3 regions of the Brevibacillus sp. NPDC058079 genome follow, and region 3 is predicted to be linked to each of the others. Evidence: riboswitches for the same ligand, from Rfam matches in the RefSeq annotation. Region 3 holds a riboswitch; each other region holds the start of a gene.
The links. A riboswitch is a leader RNA that binds a small molecule or an ion and turns the genes downstream of it on or off. The one in region 3 is predicted to bind cyclic di-AMP.
Positions count from the first base shown of each region.

Region 1: another riboswitch for cyclic di-AMP. It lies ahead of ACFVS2_RS28845 (quaternary amine ABC transporter ATP-binding protein); the one in region 3 lies ahead of ACFVS2_RS05045 (CAP domain-containing protein).
Region 2: another riboswitch for cyclic di-AMP. It lies ahead of ACFVS2_RS18405 (C40 family peptidase); the one in region 3 lies ahead of ACFVS2_RS05045 (CAP domain-containing protein).

Region 1 is NZ_JBHVSO010000013.1:113,082-118,554, forward strand. Features, by position in the region: gene ACFVS2_RS28835 (glycine betaine ABC transporter substrate-binding protein) at 1-718, opposite strand, end outside; gene ACFVS2_RS28840 (ABC transporter permease) at 715-1,554, opposite strand; gene ACFVS2_RS28845 (quaternary amine ABC transporter ATP-binding protein) at 1,538-2,764, opposite strand; cyclic di-AMP (ydaO/yuaA leader) riboswitch at 3,158-3,304, opposite strand; gene ACFVS2_RS28850 (cation transporter) at 4,050-4,250, opposite strand; gene ACFVS2_RS28855 (heavy metal translocating P-type ATPase) at 4,315-5,473, opposite strand, start outside.
Region 2 is NZ_JBHVSO010000006.1:51,295-56,767, reverse strand. Features, by position in the region: gene ACFVS2_RS18420 (cytochrome P450) at 1-259, shown strand, start outside; gene ACFVS2_RS18415 (sensor histidine kinase) at 450-1,835, opposite strand; gene ACFVS2_RS18410 (response regulator transcription factor) at 1,836-2,555, opposite strand; gene ACFVS2_RS18405 (C40 family peptidase) at 2,770-3,291, opposite strand; cyclic di-AMP (ydaO/yuaA leader) riboswitch at 3,296-3,435, opposite strand; gene ACFVS2_RS18400 (LiaF transmembrane domain-containing protein) at 3,755-4,159, shown strand; gene ACFVS2_RS18395 (PspA/IM30 family protein) at 4,224-4,919, shown strand; gene ACFVS2_RS18390 (class I SAM-dependent methyltransferase) at 5,014-5,473, shown strand, end outside.
Region 3 is NZ_JBHVSO010000001.1:1,114,651-1,120,123, forward strand. Features, by position in the region: gene ACFVS2_RS05020 (catalase) at 1-615, opposite strand, end outside; gene ACFVS2_RS05025 (2-phosphosulfolactate phosphatase) at 696-1,436, opposite strand; gene ACFVS2_RS05030 (hypothetical protein) at 1,551-1,997, shown strand; gene ACFVS2_RS05035 (cold-shock protein) at 2,164-2,367, opposite strand; gene ACFVS2_RS05040 (rhodanese-like domain-containing protein) at 2,798-3,142, shown strand; cyclic di-AMP (ydaO/yuaA leader) riboswitch at 3,227-3,383, shown strand; gene ACFVS2_RS05045 (CAP domain-containing protein) at 3,391-4,122, shown strand; gene ACFVS2_RS05050 (hypothetical protein) at 4,187-4,342, opposite strand; gene ACFVS2_RS05055 (homoserine dehydrogenase) at 4,444-5,454, opposite strand.

The DNA of each region.
Region 1 (5,473 bases), on a different contig from region 3:
CTTCATACCCCAGCTTCTTCTCCAGCACATGCTCTACGACATGCGAGCTGGCAATCTCGGAATCCCATGCTACATAAGCGAGAGTTAGTTTCTCTTTTTGAACAGGCTTAATGCCCTCTACCCATTTCGCTACTTTGGCTTCGTTGTTTTTTACCCATTCCGCAGCGGCCACTTCTGGATCTTTTCCGTCAATCATTTGAACCATGACCGACTCCATATCGGCTGGCTCCCACCAGAACTTATCCAGAAATTGATAGGCAGCAGGCTGATCCTCTTTCAGCCCTTTGCGCACGATGGTATGGATTTGTTCCGCTCCGCCAAAGCCGTTCTTCGGATCCGCCAAATATTTCAAATCCATCTTTTTAAACATCCAATGCGGTGTCCAGCCCGTAATGATAATCGGTTCCTTCGCTTCGTACGCCTTGATCAAAACTGCTGTCATCGCTGCATCTGAGCCTTCGACAAGCTGCCACTTATCCAAGCCATACAGGTTCATGACTTCCTCTGTCTTCACCATCGAGCCAGCTCCTGCGTCGATTCCGATGATTTTGTAGTCGAGCTTTTCTCCTAGCGCGTTGTCCGACGTCTCAGAAGGAATAGGACCGATCACCGTTGCTGTCGGTATTTGTGTGTTTGTGTTTTGGCTGGAGCAGCCTGCAAGCCAAGCTGTCGCTCCCATCATCACTGCCAGTAAAGCTGGAACCGTTTTGTTCATCATGTATTTCTCTCCTTTTTTCCTGCATGTTGAGTAAGCCGATCCAAGACGATAGCGATGATCACGATGGATAGCCCCGCCTCGAATCCTCTTCCTATATCCACTTGGGAAACGGCACGATATACGTCTGCACCCAAGCCTTTCGCCCCGATCATAGCCGCTATGACCACCATCGACAGGGCGAGCATGATGCACTGATTGACTCCCGCCAAGATCGTGGATTTCGCATACGGCAGTTGTACTTTCACGAGCTTTTGCCACCCAGTTGCGCCAAAGGCGTCCGCCGCTTCCTCCATTTCCGCTGGGACCTGACGTATGCCTAAGTTCGTGAGACGCACGATTGGCGGCAAAGCAAAAATAACGGAGGCAATGACTCCCGGCACCTCGCCCAAGCCGAAGAAAAAGATCGCGGGAATCAAATAAACGAACGCTGGCATCGTCTGCATCAAATCCAGTACTGGCGTGACCAGATTGCGAAACGTATCGTGTCTCGCGCAAAGAATGCCCACTGGAACCCCGATGGCGATCGAAATCATGGTGGAAGTGAGGACGAGTCCCAATGTCTCCATCGTTTCATCCCAGTACCCCAAGTTGTGGATGAGAGAAAGTCCGATAACCGTAAAGACCATGGACGCTCTCCCTGCAAAAACCCACGCAGCGGCCCCTAGCAGCAAGATGAGAATCAGCGAAGGTATCTCTGCCAAAACCGTGGAACAGTAAGTCACCATCGTGGAAATGACGATAGACATTGGATCAAACAATACCCCTTTGTACTGGCCCAGCACCTCCACGAACCCTTCCATCCATTCGCCAATCGGCAGCTTAGGCACGACGTCCATCACTCATCACCTCTGCTCTCTGGTGCTCTTGGACATTGACTTTGCCTACCAGCCCGCCAAACACCGCTCCTTTTACGATGACACCCAACAAACGCTGCTGCTCGCCCACTACAGCAATCGGGACGTGCAGATCTGCCATCATCGGAAACAAACTGTGCAGACGTGCGTCAGGTAAAACGGTAGGGAGGTCGGTTTTCATGATCATCTCCAGCGAATCTCCCGAACCGATCGCAAGTGATACGTCATACGCCGTAATCAAGCCGAGCAGTGTGCGCTTTTTGTCCACGACGTACAAGCTGGACACACCGTTATCCATCATGAGTTGCAGCGCCACTCGCGCCCCTTTGTCAGGCGTGATTGCTTCTGCCCGTTTCATCACATTTTCAGCAACGAGGACCCTGGACAGGTCGGCATCCTCCACGAATTTCCGCACGAATTCATCCGCTGGGTCTGCCATGATTTCTTCCGGGCGGCCGATCTGAATGATCTGTCCGTCTTTCATAAAGGCAATCCGATCGCCCAGCCGCAACGCCTCGTGCAAGTCATGTGTAATGAACAGGATCGTCTTTTTCATCGTCATCTGAAGCTCCAGCAGCTCATCCTGCATATCTTTTCGAATGAGCGGGTCCAGTGCACTGAACGCTTCGTCCATCAAGAGAATATCTGGATTATTAGCCAACGCCCGCGCCAATCCGACCCGCTGGCGCATCCCTCCGCTCAATTGATCCGGGTACGCATTTTCCCACTCGGTTAATCCAACAAGCGCGAGTGCTTCCCGTGCTTTTTCTTGCCGGAGCCCTGGTGGTACTTGTTGAATCTCCAATCCAAACTCGACGTTTTCTCGTACCGTCCGCTGAGGAAACAGGGCGAAATTTTGGAAAACCATCCCGAGCTTCTTCCTCCGCACCTCGCGCAAAGCCGTCGCCTTCATGTCCACGATCTCTTCCCCATCGATCTCGATGCTTCCGCTCGTTGGGTCAATCAGTCGATTACACAGTCGGATTAAGGTTGATTTGCCACTGCCGGACAGGCCCATGATCACGAAGATTTCACCTTCCTCGACTTCAAAGCTGACCTGATTTACCCCGATAGACTGGCCCGTTTGCTTGTAAATTTGTTCTTTTGTACGTCCTTCCGCCAGCAGCTTCAAGGCCAGCTCGGGCTGCTTGCCGAACACTTTTGTCAGTTGATGGACTTTCATTTTGGGCATGGTATCCCTCATCCTTCGTTTTTTCGTAAATGTAAAAAGCCCGCGAAGTTTCCACACTCCAGCAAAACCAAGCAGGCACGCTTGATTTTTACTCGTGTTGAAAATCCGCAGGCTTACGTAATACCTGGCGTCCATTTTCAGGACGCCCTGTACTCTGTCTTCCTGATTTCGATTGTCAGCGGTTTATGTCGTACCAACTGCCTCCCAGCGATCCACATCATTTCTTTCACGACTGTATCGCGTAAGCTGCTTATCGGTATTGCCATAAAAAATAGGCCGATCCATCCTTTTTCTCCAGAACAAAGGTCCCAAAGAAAAAGCCTGCATCGGCCTATTACACGCCCGCAAGGAATCCCCTTGTTGCGCATAAAATGCCTAGACTTTATCCATCCATGACCTTCCCTGCTTTGGCCGACGAGGTTAGCTGACGGGTAGGATGGCAGAGAAGACATTTCCTCATCCCTCCTGATCACTCAGGATTAACCCCAAAAGATTGGTTCCCCCGCTTCCGAGAATCTCGGAACTAGGCCGTATGTGTTGTTTCCTATTGAATCGTGATTGTGATTTGAATTATACGCTCGCTTCCAGTTATTGTGAACGTTCGTTTAGCACGGTTTTAACCGGATTACGGCTTTCTTTATGAGTCGGATTGAATTAGCTGTTGGTTGCTTATTCGATTGAAAGATTAGTGCGCTATACTCGCTATTGTGGCGGGAAGGAAACAGGAGAAAACGCTCAGATTCTTGGAACCCCTGCGAGGGAGCATGGGGTGCCCGGCTCCGTGAAAAAAAGCGAAACCGCGTCCAAAGTTGACTGTTCAGGATGCGTCTCAGAGGTGGACGCTAAAAGCAGTTTCTCTTTTTTTCACTACGCCTCGGTAGGTGTGTCCAAAGATCTTCGCTTATTTCTCCTGTTTCCTCTACGAGCTGTTGAGTTTCTACATGCTTTTTTAAAGACCTTTTGAATGCTACTTTCAAGATGAAAAAAGCGACTTGGGAAGAAGAACATTTCCAGTCTCAGCGCCTCTGGAGCCCTACCTAGCGGAGAAATGAATGGCGGGGGTTTTCAGCTTTTATCACATACAAAAACGTTGTAACGTTTTCAGTTTTGAAGCGCTCCCGACATTCATTTCGTAGCGGACAGTTTAACCCCTTGCGGGGCGTAGGCCGAAGCGTAGACTGGAAATGGGCTTCTTCCCCTCCACTACAGCCACTTTTACCTCAACACAAAAAAGCTCCCGCCTCAATGAATCAGGCAGGAGCTTTGCTTTTCAAAGACACGCTGATTAAACGACGTCGTAGCCTTGGTCTTCGATTGCTTCTTTTACTGCATCGATAGTCAAGTTGCTCTCGTTGTAGGAAACCTCAACCTTTTTTTCTGCCAGGTTTACTTTGCCTTCTGCACCCAGATCTTTCAATGTGTTCTCGATGCGTGCTACGCATTTGTTGCAAGACATACCTTCTACGTTCAATGTGATATTTGTCATGATCAATCTCTCCTTACATTTTATGTTGTATAGGTAAGGCGGACAAAGCCGCTTGTTACTGTTGTTACAGCTTTACTCGTTGCAGTCTCAGTGCGTTGAGTACAACGGATACGGAGCTGAAGGCCATTGCGGCACCAGCGAGCCATGGAGCGAGGAAGCCGATTGCGGCAATCGGGATGCCCAAAGTGTTGTAGGCCAATGCCCAGAACAGGTTTTGCTTGATGTTGCGAATGGTGCGTTTGCTCATCTCGATGGCGTCAGCGACACTAGTCAGTTCGCCGCGCATCAAGGTAATATCGGCTGCTTCCATAGCCACATCTGTACCTGTACCGATTGCCATACCGACGTCAGCGGTAGCAAGTGCAGGAGCATCGTTGATACCATCGCCGACCATCGCTACTTTTTTGCCTTGTTCTTGCAGTTTTTTCACTTCTGCGGCTTTGCCTTCAGGCAGGACTTCTGCGATGACGTGATCGATTCCTGCTTCACGGGCAATGGCCTCGGCAGTTTGACGGTTGTCACCGGTCATCATGATTACAGTCAGTCCCATTGCTTTCATGCGCTGAACAGCTTGCTTGGAGGTTGGTTTGATCGTATCCGCTACGGCAATCAAGCCAGCGAGCTTGCCTTCGACGACTGCGAGCATCGCCGTTTTACCGGAGCGCTCCAGTGCCAGCATGGTATCAGACACTGCTTGGTACGAAATTTGATGTTTTTCCAGCAAGCGACGAGTACCGACGAGTACTTCTTTGCCAGAGACGGTTGCCTGGATACCGAAACCAGGAATGGCTTCAAAAGATCCTGTATCGGTCAGGGTGATTCCTTTATCCGCAATACCGCGAACGATGGCTTGAGCCAATGGGTGCTCGGAATTTTTCTCAGCGGCACCGACCAAAGAGAGCAGCTCTTGTTCTTCGATATCAATGGCGATGACGTCTGTCAGTTCTGGCTCGCCTTTGGTTACGGTCCCTGTTTTATCGAGGACGATCGTATCCAGGTGGTGAGCCGTCTCCAGATGCTCCCCGCCTTTGAACAGGATGCCCAACTCAGCTGCGCGTCCAGAGCCCGCCATGATCGAGGTCGGTGTAGCCAAACCGAGGGCGCACGGGCAAGCGATTACGAGTACAGCAATTGCTTTTTCCAAAGCCTCACCGAAGTTGCCAGGTATAACGAAGAAGTACCAGATCAAGAAGGTAAGAATAGCAATCCCTACTACGATTGGG
Region 2 (5,473 bases), on a different contig from region 3:
GCCTGAACAATTCATTCCAGAGCGTTTTGACAGCGACCTCTTAAAAAGAAATCCAGCTTATGCTTATTTTCCATTTGGCGGTGGGCCGCGTGTTTGTATTGGGAATAACTTTGCTTTGATGGAGGCGGCTTTGCTATTGGCGACGATCGCACAGCGATATCGACTACGTCTGGCTGAACCGAATCAGGCAGTGGAGCCCGAGCCGTTGGTCACCTTGCGTCCCAAAAACGGACTGCCGATGCGTTTGGAGAAGAGATAGAAAAAAATGGAAATTGAGGGCAAAAAAAGAGGCATCTTATCACTACGGTTTCGCCGATTGTGTCAGATACCGAACTGGGGGTTATTTATCACTGAAAGCAACATGCTTACAAAAATTATTTTACTAGTAAAATATAAAGAAATAATTAAGTGGGAATAAATCTATATAAAGTAAGGGTAGCTTGTGAAAGCTACCCGTGGAAGAAGGGGATGGTGAAGGAGAAACTGCTTCCCATTCCCAATTCACTGTTTACCATCAGATCTCCGCCGTGAAGCCGGACGATGCTCTTGCAAATCGTTAAGCCTAAGCCTGTACCGCCACTGTTGCGATTTCGTGATTTTTCCGCCCGATAAAACTTGGTGAAAATCTTCGGCAAGTCTTCGGAGGCGATTCCTTCTCCTTTGTCGATCACAGTAAAAAGGACATGTCCTTCTCGCTGATCACAAGTAAGGTAAATGGAGCCATCTGGTTTATTGTAGTGAATGGCGTTGTTCAACAAGTTTTCCATGACACGTCGCAGCTTGGTCTCATCCGCTTCGATGTGTAGTTCATTGGAAATACGCAGCTTCCATTGAAAGGTGAGGCCTGCCTCTTTGATTCTTGGCAAATAGTCCTCAATAATTCCTCTCAAGAAGCTTTTGACATGAATGCGGTTAATGTTGAGTCGGACTTCGGAGCTTTGGGCGGTGAAGTCCTGCAACTCATCTAGCAGCTTTTCCAAGTCAGTCGTTTTTAACTCGATTTTGCTCATCTGTTTCTGTATTTTGGTCATATCCGTCACACGACCGGAGCCGATATATGACGCATACCCTTTGATCGTGGTGAGAGGTGTGCGGAAGTCGTGGGCGATCGAAGCAATCATTTCGGCCTGTCTTTCTTCCGCTAAGCGAAGCTCATCAACCATATCCCCGAAATATCGAAAGAGTTGGCCAAACTCATCATGCGATCGATACGTAAATGTCACTAACCGTTTCCCTTCCTGGATTTCTTGGGTGACGCGCGATAATTCGTTCACGGGCCGTAGTATCCAGCGAACGAACAAAGCGAGTAGAACCAATCCCACCAGACTAATGCTTCCGTAAATAAACCAAAGCATCATGGAAACCCCTGTCGTAGCCATTATGTCGTAATCATCTGTGTAGAAATAAACAACGATCTCCCCTGTACGCGGTGGCTCCTGCTGAAAATGGTACTCAGCTACCACTTTGAGGTCATTTTGCTTGGCAGAATCGCCACGGTTTGATGAGGAGGGAGAAGGCATTTTCAAATTATAGGCGCGTGATGTTTTGCTGTAGATGGTGTTTCCATTGGCATCCTTCACGAGCATGCGGTACATCACGTCGTCTGGCAACTGCTTTTCAAGCTCCAATCGTTCGATTGGGTCCTTGAAATTACTGACGAGAAGCAATTGATTGAGCATGACCTTCTCTGCGGCTTCCTTCTCAGCCTGGTACTGATTATGCCGATCATTTTTGAGTTGAGCGACAATAATGTCTTGAAAAACGAATTTAAACAACAAGATGTTTAGTGTGATCAAGGAAATGAAGGAGAGAAAAATTTTATTACGTAAGCTCATTTAAAGCTTCTCCCCGATAAATACGTAGCCTGTCCCCCATTGTGTTTTAATGAACTGACGCTCTGTTTCCAGCTTTTCACGGAGGTTTTTGATATGGACGGTCACTGTATTGAGCGAGCCATAACCATATCCCCAGACGCGGTCGTAGATTTGCTCTCTTGTAAAGACGATGCCCGCATTTTCTGCGAGGAATGTGAGTAGTTGGAATTCTTTGGTAGAGAGCTCGATTTTTTGATTACATACATAAACGGAATACGTTTCTTTATGAATTTCTAGGTCCTTGAATTTCAAAACTGTAATCGGAGAAGAGGCTGTTTCCTTCTCAGGCTGCTCCTCAGTATGCTTGCGAATGCGCTCATAACGACGCAGGTGGGCACGAATGCGAGCGAGCAGTTCTTCTGTATCAAAAGGCTTCGTAATGTAATCGTCTGCGCCAATTTCAAAGCCGACTACCTTATCTACCGCTTTTCCTTTTGCACTGAGAAACAGTATAGGCAAATCCCATTCACGGCGAATTTGAGAACAGAGCTCGTAGCCACTCATGTTGGGCATCATAATATCCAAAAGGATCAGATTGGGTCGCTCTCCTTGGCTGAGTAGGGAGAGTGCATCTTCTCCACTCTCTGCGGAGGAAACGGTGAAGCCCTCGTTCTCCAAAATGTCTTCTAGCAGTTCAATAATCTCCAGATTGTCATCGACAATTAAAATGTGATCTTTCACCGGAACAACCCCCAGTTACTTCTATTAATAAGGAATACCATTCAAAGAATGGGTCTTGTCTATCATAACATGCTTTGACCTGATCAGGGGAAGAAACCCCGTAAGTTATTAAGTTGTTCTAATATATGAGGGTACCTCTTTAGACCAGGTACTAAATTCCGTCAGAAAAAGCCAGAGACGTAGTGTCCCTGGCTTTTATTATTTTGCCGAACGACTATTTTTGAGCTGGTTTTTCCGGCAACGATGCAGCTTGCACCGCTTTTTCCTTTTTCGGAGTTTCTGCTTTCGCTAGAACAGGAACGCTGAGACGCTTGGCGCCTACATAACGCTTGCTCCAGTAGTATGGATCGCTCAACTTGGTGTTGACGACTCCACGACCAGATTCCGAGTGCACGAATGTGCCGTCTCCAATGTAGATACCCACGTGAGAAATGCTGCGACCGTTCGTATTGAAGAATACGAGATCGCCTGGCTGCAAATCTTTTCTGGTTACCTCTGTACCTAATTCGTACTGGGAAGCAGAATTGTGAGGCAGGTCTACACCTAACGCATCAAATACGTAGCGCGTGAAACCGGAGCAGTCAAAGCCCTTTTTGGACGAGCCGGAAGATTTGTAAGGGGTACCGTACAAGTCGCTGACTACTTCATTGAGAGTATTCTCCTCAGCAGCCTGTGCAGCGCCTGCCCCCATAGCAAGCATTCCAGCCATAAATAAAGATAAAATCACCTTGCGCAAAAGAAACTGCTCCCTTCGTGAGCCTACGAGGTTAGCTGAAGGGTTCGGTCGAAAGGACGCCCTAGGCTGCTAGGAGTAGCAACCATTCACCCCAAAAACGTGGTTCCCCCGTTTCCGCCAAGCGGAATTCGGCTATTTTTCGATGTTTTTTTACACGCACTCTTACGAAGATTCTACGCCAGTCCTTCTTTTCCTTCTTTTTCATCTACTTGTTCACATATTCGTCACAAAAATACCGTCAAATGCTGTAACGTTTTCGTTCAACAGTGCAAGACGCCTTTCGACGCGCGCTTGTTCTGCCTTGCGGGACAGCTTGTCCGATTAGGGCAGGAAATTGTCTCCGTCCAAGGACGGAGGGAAAAACCAACCGCACGCCCGTTATGGGAAGCCTATACCGAGGGCTACAATAAGGGCATAACGTTCCACAAGCACCACATGCAAAACGAATGGAGGTAAGCGAGTAATGAGCGAACGGTCTGGCAAAGTTCTACTCGGGCTGGTTCTGCTGCTAGTCGGTGGGTTGGTTCTTCTAGATCTGGTGGGTATCGATATCGGAGACTTGCTCGGGTTCATCATTCCCGGTGTGATCATGATATACGGTGCCAAAAAGATTATGGGACAAACCGGTTCACGCTTTTGGGGAATCCTAGTCTTCCTATTCGGGTTCCTGATGTTGATTGGCAAGCTTGACCTACTATTTCACGCACTTCTGGCCATTGGGGTGATTTATCTGGGATATCGCTTACTGCGTCCCAGTCAAGAACCTAAACAAGCTCCACCTGCTTGGGAGCGTGAATGGGCCCAAAAAGTATTAAAGGAAGATACGCTGGACGCTTGGGAGAGAGATGTAAGAAGACGCCCACAATAACGCCTATGTCGCAAGAGTCTTTTGGATGAACAATATGATGTGATATGATGAGGAGGAAAAAATAATGAGTATCTTTAAACGTTTGCGTGACCTGACAGTAGCTTCGGTGAATGATGCATTGGATTCGATGGAAGATCCGGTAGTAATGCTGAATCAATATATGCGTGACATGGAAGTAGAAATCGGACAAGTTGAAGTAGCAGTTGCCCGTCAGGTTGCACTGGAAAAGAAATTCCGCCAGCAATTGGACGAAGCCAATGCTCTGATCGAAAAACGCGATCGTCAAGTCAAGCTCGCCTTGACTGAGGGAGAAGACGAGTTGGCTCGTCGAGCACTCGCTGACAAGAAGCAGTACGAAGGCCGTGCAGCGGAATATGAAGGTCTCTACCTGTCAGCATCCGAGGCAGCTACGCAAATGCGCGAGAAGCTGGCTGAGCTGAAGGAAGAGTTCTATAAAATGCGTGCGAAAAGGTTCACACTGATGGCACGTGCACAAGTAGCTCGTACACAAAAGCAAGTCAATCAAGCAGTTGTCGGTATCGGCAATCCGTCCGCAGGCCGTGGCTTCGCCCGCATGGAAGAAAAAGTCATGCGCATGGAAGCAGAAGCGCAAATGAGTGGACAATGGCGCCAAACAAACCGCGCTTGGGAGAACGCTTTGTCTGAACTGGAAAAGGATGATCTCGATGCAGAACTAGCCAGCATCAAAGCATCCATTAATGAAGTAAAAACACCGGTAGCCAAACCTGTACAATCCTAATTCGACAGGAACTGGGGGACTGGGTGTAGAATAGATTGTGTCAATTCGGCAGCCTGTGTACATCAGGCTGCTTTTCCCCTAGGAGGTACGATTCTTGCAGGACTTCTTGGTCTTTTTGCGGCGATTTATCGCTGAGCCTGGACGCGTTGGTAGTATAATCCCCAGCTCTCGTTTTTTATGTGAGCAAATGTTGAAAAGCGTCGATTGGGCTTCAACCGATGTGATCCTGGAGCTGGGACCTGGTACAGGGGCATTTACCCAAACGATCTATCAGCGCTTGCGTCCCGGCACACAGTACGTGCTTGTGGAACGAGATTCCCATTTTCGCTCTATGCTTCAATCACGTTTTCCCGATCTTCCTATCAGGGAGGAAGCGACTAAACTTAGGTCTTACTTGGAGGAGCAGAACCTTGCAGGTGCAGATGTCATTATCTCAGGTCTGCCATTCGCCAATTTTCCACAAGAGCAGAGGGCAGCAATTCTGGACGAAGTTCAATCTGTACTGAAGCCAGGGGGCCTATTCATTACATTCCAATATTCGCTACAACTCCAAG
Region 3 (5,473 bases):
TTGCCGATAGTTCGCTGGTATTCCCCACGGGGAGAACAAAAACGTGATCATATGCATGGCCTCAGGCGTGTTCGAGATAAAGTCAAAGATCCGTTCCACGTCTTGAATGTTTGTGACAGGATCAGGCTTGAACGCATGTACAAGATCAGGAAACTTCATGGCATCCCGAATAAAAAAAACTTTGAGGTTATTACCAACCAGATCCCAGTTCCCGTCCTCTGTATAAAACTTCACCGCAAACCCACGGGGATCGCGCAATGTCTCGGGTGAATGTGTGCCATGAATAACCGTAGAAAACCGTACAAACACAGGCGTTTTTTGCCCCCGCTCCGAAAACAGCTTCGCCCTCGTATACGTAGAAATCGGCTCATCTCCTACGGTTCCATACGCTTCAAAATAGCCATGTGCTCCTGCACCTCGGCTATGCACGACACGCTCAGGTGTTTTCTCCCGATCAAAATGTGTGATTTTTTCCAGAAAGTCGTAATTCTCCAGAACGGTTGGCCCGCGATTTCCAACGGTCCGCAGGTTCTGGTTGTCTGTAATCGGATGGCCTTGGCGATTCGTCAGGATATTTTCTTCTGACTGGTTAATGGACTTGCTGTTGTCATCCATATGAATCCTCCCTGTCCAGTTTTTCTCATGTGTGGTTCATAACCATGGTTACCGAATGAGGGATTCTTTATGCGAATAGACTAAATAGCTTCGTAAGCAAAATCATCGTTAAGCACGGGAACCGTGCAGCTCTGATTCCATTCCGCTGCAAGTGCGACATCTTCCGGGTACCCCATGCTGATCAGTTCTTGGCCGGAAGCACATTTCTGCAAGTAAGCGGGAAGATGATCTTTGGCCGATCGGAAGGCTGCCACCGCCATTTCGGCCTCTGGTGACAATCGATATCCCTCCAATCCGTAAAGCAGCGCACCTGCCGCAATCATATCCTCAATAGCCGGCCGCAATGCTCCATTTCCCCACCGTTCTCCGCAAGCAATGACCGTTACGGTTCCTTTCTGCTGCTGTATGTATCTGGCGACGGATGGTGCATTTCGCAAGCACGCAGCGATTACCTTCGCACCAGTTTTCTTTGCCAACACGGTACAGGTCGATCCGTTTGGCGAGGGTAACACCATTCTACTTCCCATCGGAACCGTTTTCAGACAGACGGGTGAAAGTGAGATTGGTTCTCCGCGTTTTCCAGCGAGCAGCGCTGTTTTTTGTTTAGCGAATGCTACGGCTGACTCATCCTTTACCTGATAAGGATAGACGATGCCTCCACGTCCCGTTACGATATCGACACACGTGCTGAAGGAGAGCACATCGATAATGACGATTATATCCGATGCTGCACCGACCTGTTCCACTCCTTCGTATCCCCAATCAAATCGTGCCGTATAGTCTAGTTGTTTGCATACAGGCGTTTCTCCCAAATCCTCCACCATCCTCTATCAAAAATAGTTACTCGTCCCCTTACGTTCGCCGTTACAAATCAAGGCAAGAAACAATATCGTATTATTGTCCCACTAGTTTACACAAGAATGGAGTGAACATGGATGTCTGAAATCGAATACGACGACGATCAAGGTGTTACGGAAAAAAGAAGTCACAGACGCCCAAAAAGAAATACTGTGAGAACGACTGGTATTTTGCAAAACAACCTCGCTGTTGCTCTCACTGCTCACCTCGACCTGGTAAATCTGAACACAGAAGAAGTTGAAGTACGTGTGCAAGTATTGAACTGGGGTAACGCAGTTACGCAAACGAATCCAGTTAGCACCTTGCTTGACATCACGCAATTTATCCCTGCGAATACTCGCACTGCTTTCAATGCGCTGGTCCCCGCTTCTTTCCACTATGAAGTTCGCCTTACCGTAGCAGAAAACAACGGAAATGTCCTTCTCACCACTTATGGCCGTACTTCCATCGGCGGCGGTCAAGTGGTCGGTCTTTCAGTTCTTGACAGTCAATTCCAAACTGTCGAAATCGAAACTTGTATTTAACTATTTTGTAGGAAGAAAATGAGGAATTATGGTGGGACGCCATAGTTCCTTTTTTAAACCATTCGCATGCAGGAAAAGGCGCTGGGGACTATCCCAACGCCTTTTTACTTTTATGACCACGACAAAAAAACTGCCCTCGAAAGGACAGTTTCTTTTAAAAGGAGACTTACAGTTTTACTACGTTCTCAGCTTGTGGGCCACGGTTGCCTTGAACGATGTTGAACTGAACTTTTTGACCTTCGTCCAAAGTTTTGAAACCGTCACCTTGGATTGCGCTGAAGTGTACGAATACATCGTCTCCGCCTTCTACTTGAATGAAACCGAAACCTTTTTCTGCGTTAAACCATTTTACTGTTCCGTTCGTTTGCATTTAAAAAAACCTCCAAAAATTCAATTTGAATATGCTAGTCATATTTACCGAAGCAAATAAAGCTCACATATCATGAAGAAATACCAGATCATGTGCTATGATACGCCTTCATGATATGTGAATTTTACCTACTCAGCAAATATACAAATGTCAGGGGACGGAACTGCAAAATTAAAAACTAAACCTTTTGAAAACCTAAAACAATGAAAGCCCTTCCTCTCTTCCATCCTTGCGGCTCCGATGACCGCGCCAGTGTGAATCGGGGATTCAAAAATGTTATCCATCAGCATACAAACACCTCGATGAATGATTAGGTATCAATTTTTCAAGTAGCAACCTCATTCTACCATGGTTGTCCAATAAAAGCAACCGTTCACCCTTATACTGGAGATGGCGGTACTCTGTTACAATAGCATTGGGAGGGATTTCATTGCAAAATCATACTTTGACAACCATTAAATTATCCGAATTGCTTCAAAAGAAAGTGCCCGTACTTTTATTGGACGTACGCGACGCCGAAAAATTTATTTCTGGCAGCCTCGTTCATGAAAACGCATCGACACGTAACGCCCCCTATCTTCTAATGAAGGAACAGGACAAGCCATTCGATGAAGAAACCGAGAAACTTGCGCAAAATGTGCAAATTGTTACTGTATGTACAACAGGTAACAAAGCGCAAAAAGCTGCCGCTCTTCTTCGTGAGCATGGTTTTCAAGCAAATGCATTGGAAGGCGGTATAACCGCATGGAAGGAACAATCAAACGAATCGAAATGAGCCTTATTTAACAACGCTTTCAGCTATTTGCCATATATTACTCCTTTATTTCGATTGGGATTGTCTGATATCGTTGTTCATGCCAAACGAAATAAGCCGAGACTTCCTCTTGAAAAGGAAGTGCGGGGGACTTTTTTGTGGATGAGATATGCCACATTGGGGTGAATCGCCGAACTGGCGTAGGGTTGTTTCCTCAATCCGAATCCGACAACTAACCTCGTAGGCAAAAAAAAGGAGAGATTTGTTTAATGAAACGTTTTGGTTCTGTTACAATCGCGATGACTCTTGGTCTGGGCTTGGCTTTGACAGGGTTTGCTACTTCTGCTTCGGCTGCTTCTAATTGCCCTGTTCCTGGCGGACAATTCCAATATTATATGCCACAATTCCAAAAAGCTCCAAATTCCCAGCAATTTTGGAACTTCTTTCAACAAAAACAAGGCTTTGCCCCTGGACAACAAATGCCAGTACAACAGCCAATGACACCGATGCAACCTGCAAAGCCGGTGCAACAAACACCGGTCCAACCAGCACCAGTTCAAGCTGCACCAGCGCAACCTAGCAAAAACGTCGCTCAGCCTGCCGCTCCAGCAACTCAAGTGGAACAAGGAAAAACGGGTGATTTTGAAAGACAAGTCGCGGATTTGGTGAACCAAGAACGTGCAAAAGCAGGTCTCAAGCCTGTTCAAATGGATGCAGCACTGTCCAAAGTAGCGTTGGCAAAAGCACAAGATATGTCTGCTAACAACTATTTTGACCACAACAGTCCAACGTACGGTTCCCCATTTGACATGATGAAACAGTATGGCATTCAGTACTCGACTGCAGGTGAGAATATCGCCATGGGTCAACAAAGTCCACAAGAAGTTATGCAACAATGGATGAACAGTGAAGGCCACCGCCAAAACATTATGAACCCTGCGTTCACAAAAATTGGTGTAGGCTTCACAAATGGCTACTGGGTACAAGAATTTATCGGATAGAACGCATAGCATGAAACGAAAAGCCGGTGTCTCTTAATCGAGACCCGGCTTTTTCGTGTAGGCATTATTCCTGCTGTGCTTCGGATGCCTGCTTTTTAGGGGTACAACAGCAGCTCTCCTGCTCATTTACCAAAGCGACGTCCTTTTGATTCATTTTTTGCTTGGTTGGGTAAGCAGATACTTGCTGCAGCTCGGCATTGACATCAGACGATTGGTTCATCCGTATGGCCCCCTTGCCGTTTTTTTGTGGTGCACCCCTAGTATGCTCGCGGTTGTAAACGACTCATTCCTAAGGAACACTGGAAGCACATGCAAATGAGCCTATCTGCTAATGATATGTTCAAGGTCTTTTAAGGCAGCCGCTGCTGCTGCGACAGGATCTGATTTTCCTCCAACGACCAATAAATCCCCCATGACATCTGTTTCTACCCGTATGGCTTTTGTCGTACCTGATACAGATGCAAATGGATGGGTAAGGTCTACTGCACACAGCTCCACTGCTACAGAAACCGTGCCATTCACTTCCTTTTGGATGCTTCCGATCAGCTTGGGAATCTTCGTCTGCTTTTTCCACGTCTCGATTTGTAACGAGGTTATTTCGCGAATACTTGCGCGTGTGACATCGGTCAGATTTACTTGCGCGCCAAAAGCGGCGTTTGCCAAGATCGTGAGCTTCGAAGCTGTATCCCAACCATCGATATCGTAAGAAGGGTCCGGTTCGGCAATCCCCATTTTCTGCGCGAGCTCGACTGTTTCACCACAGGTGAGCCCCTCTTCCATCATTTTTGTGAGCACGAAGTTAGTCGTTCCCGTAAAAATGCCTTCGACTCGCTTCACTTCACAGCCTGCCAAGTTATATTGCAATAGATCGATCGTCGGTAGAGCAGCTGCTGTTGCCCCACTCACTTTCAACGCGACGCCATGTTTTTTGGCTAGAGCGGCTAAGCCAGCATAATCGACAACAAGCGCGCCTTTTGAAATCGCGATTGCATGGATAGCATTTTCCAATGCATATCGAATAAAAATAAGTCCTGGCCCTCCCTCTTTTTCAGATGGACCAGCCTCGATGAGCACATCCGCTTGAACCGACTTGATAAATTCCAGCGCATTCCATGATGGATTCCTTGCTTGTTTTGTATGAGCATAGTCTTCCCATCTTCCTGAATCAATACCGTTCTCATCGTAGAGACCGGAAGTAGAACGAACGACTCCGACTAGTCTGACATCCGCTTGATAAAGCTCGCGGTACCGCTCCCGTCGCTGCTCCAGCAGTCTGGCTACCTGCTGTCCTACTGTTCCAAAGCCTGTCAACATAATATTCCAACGCTTCATGAGTTAATCTCCTTGCTGT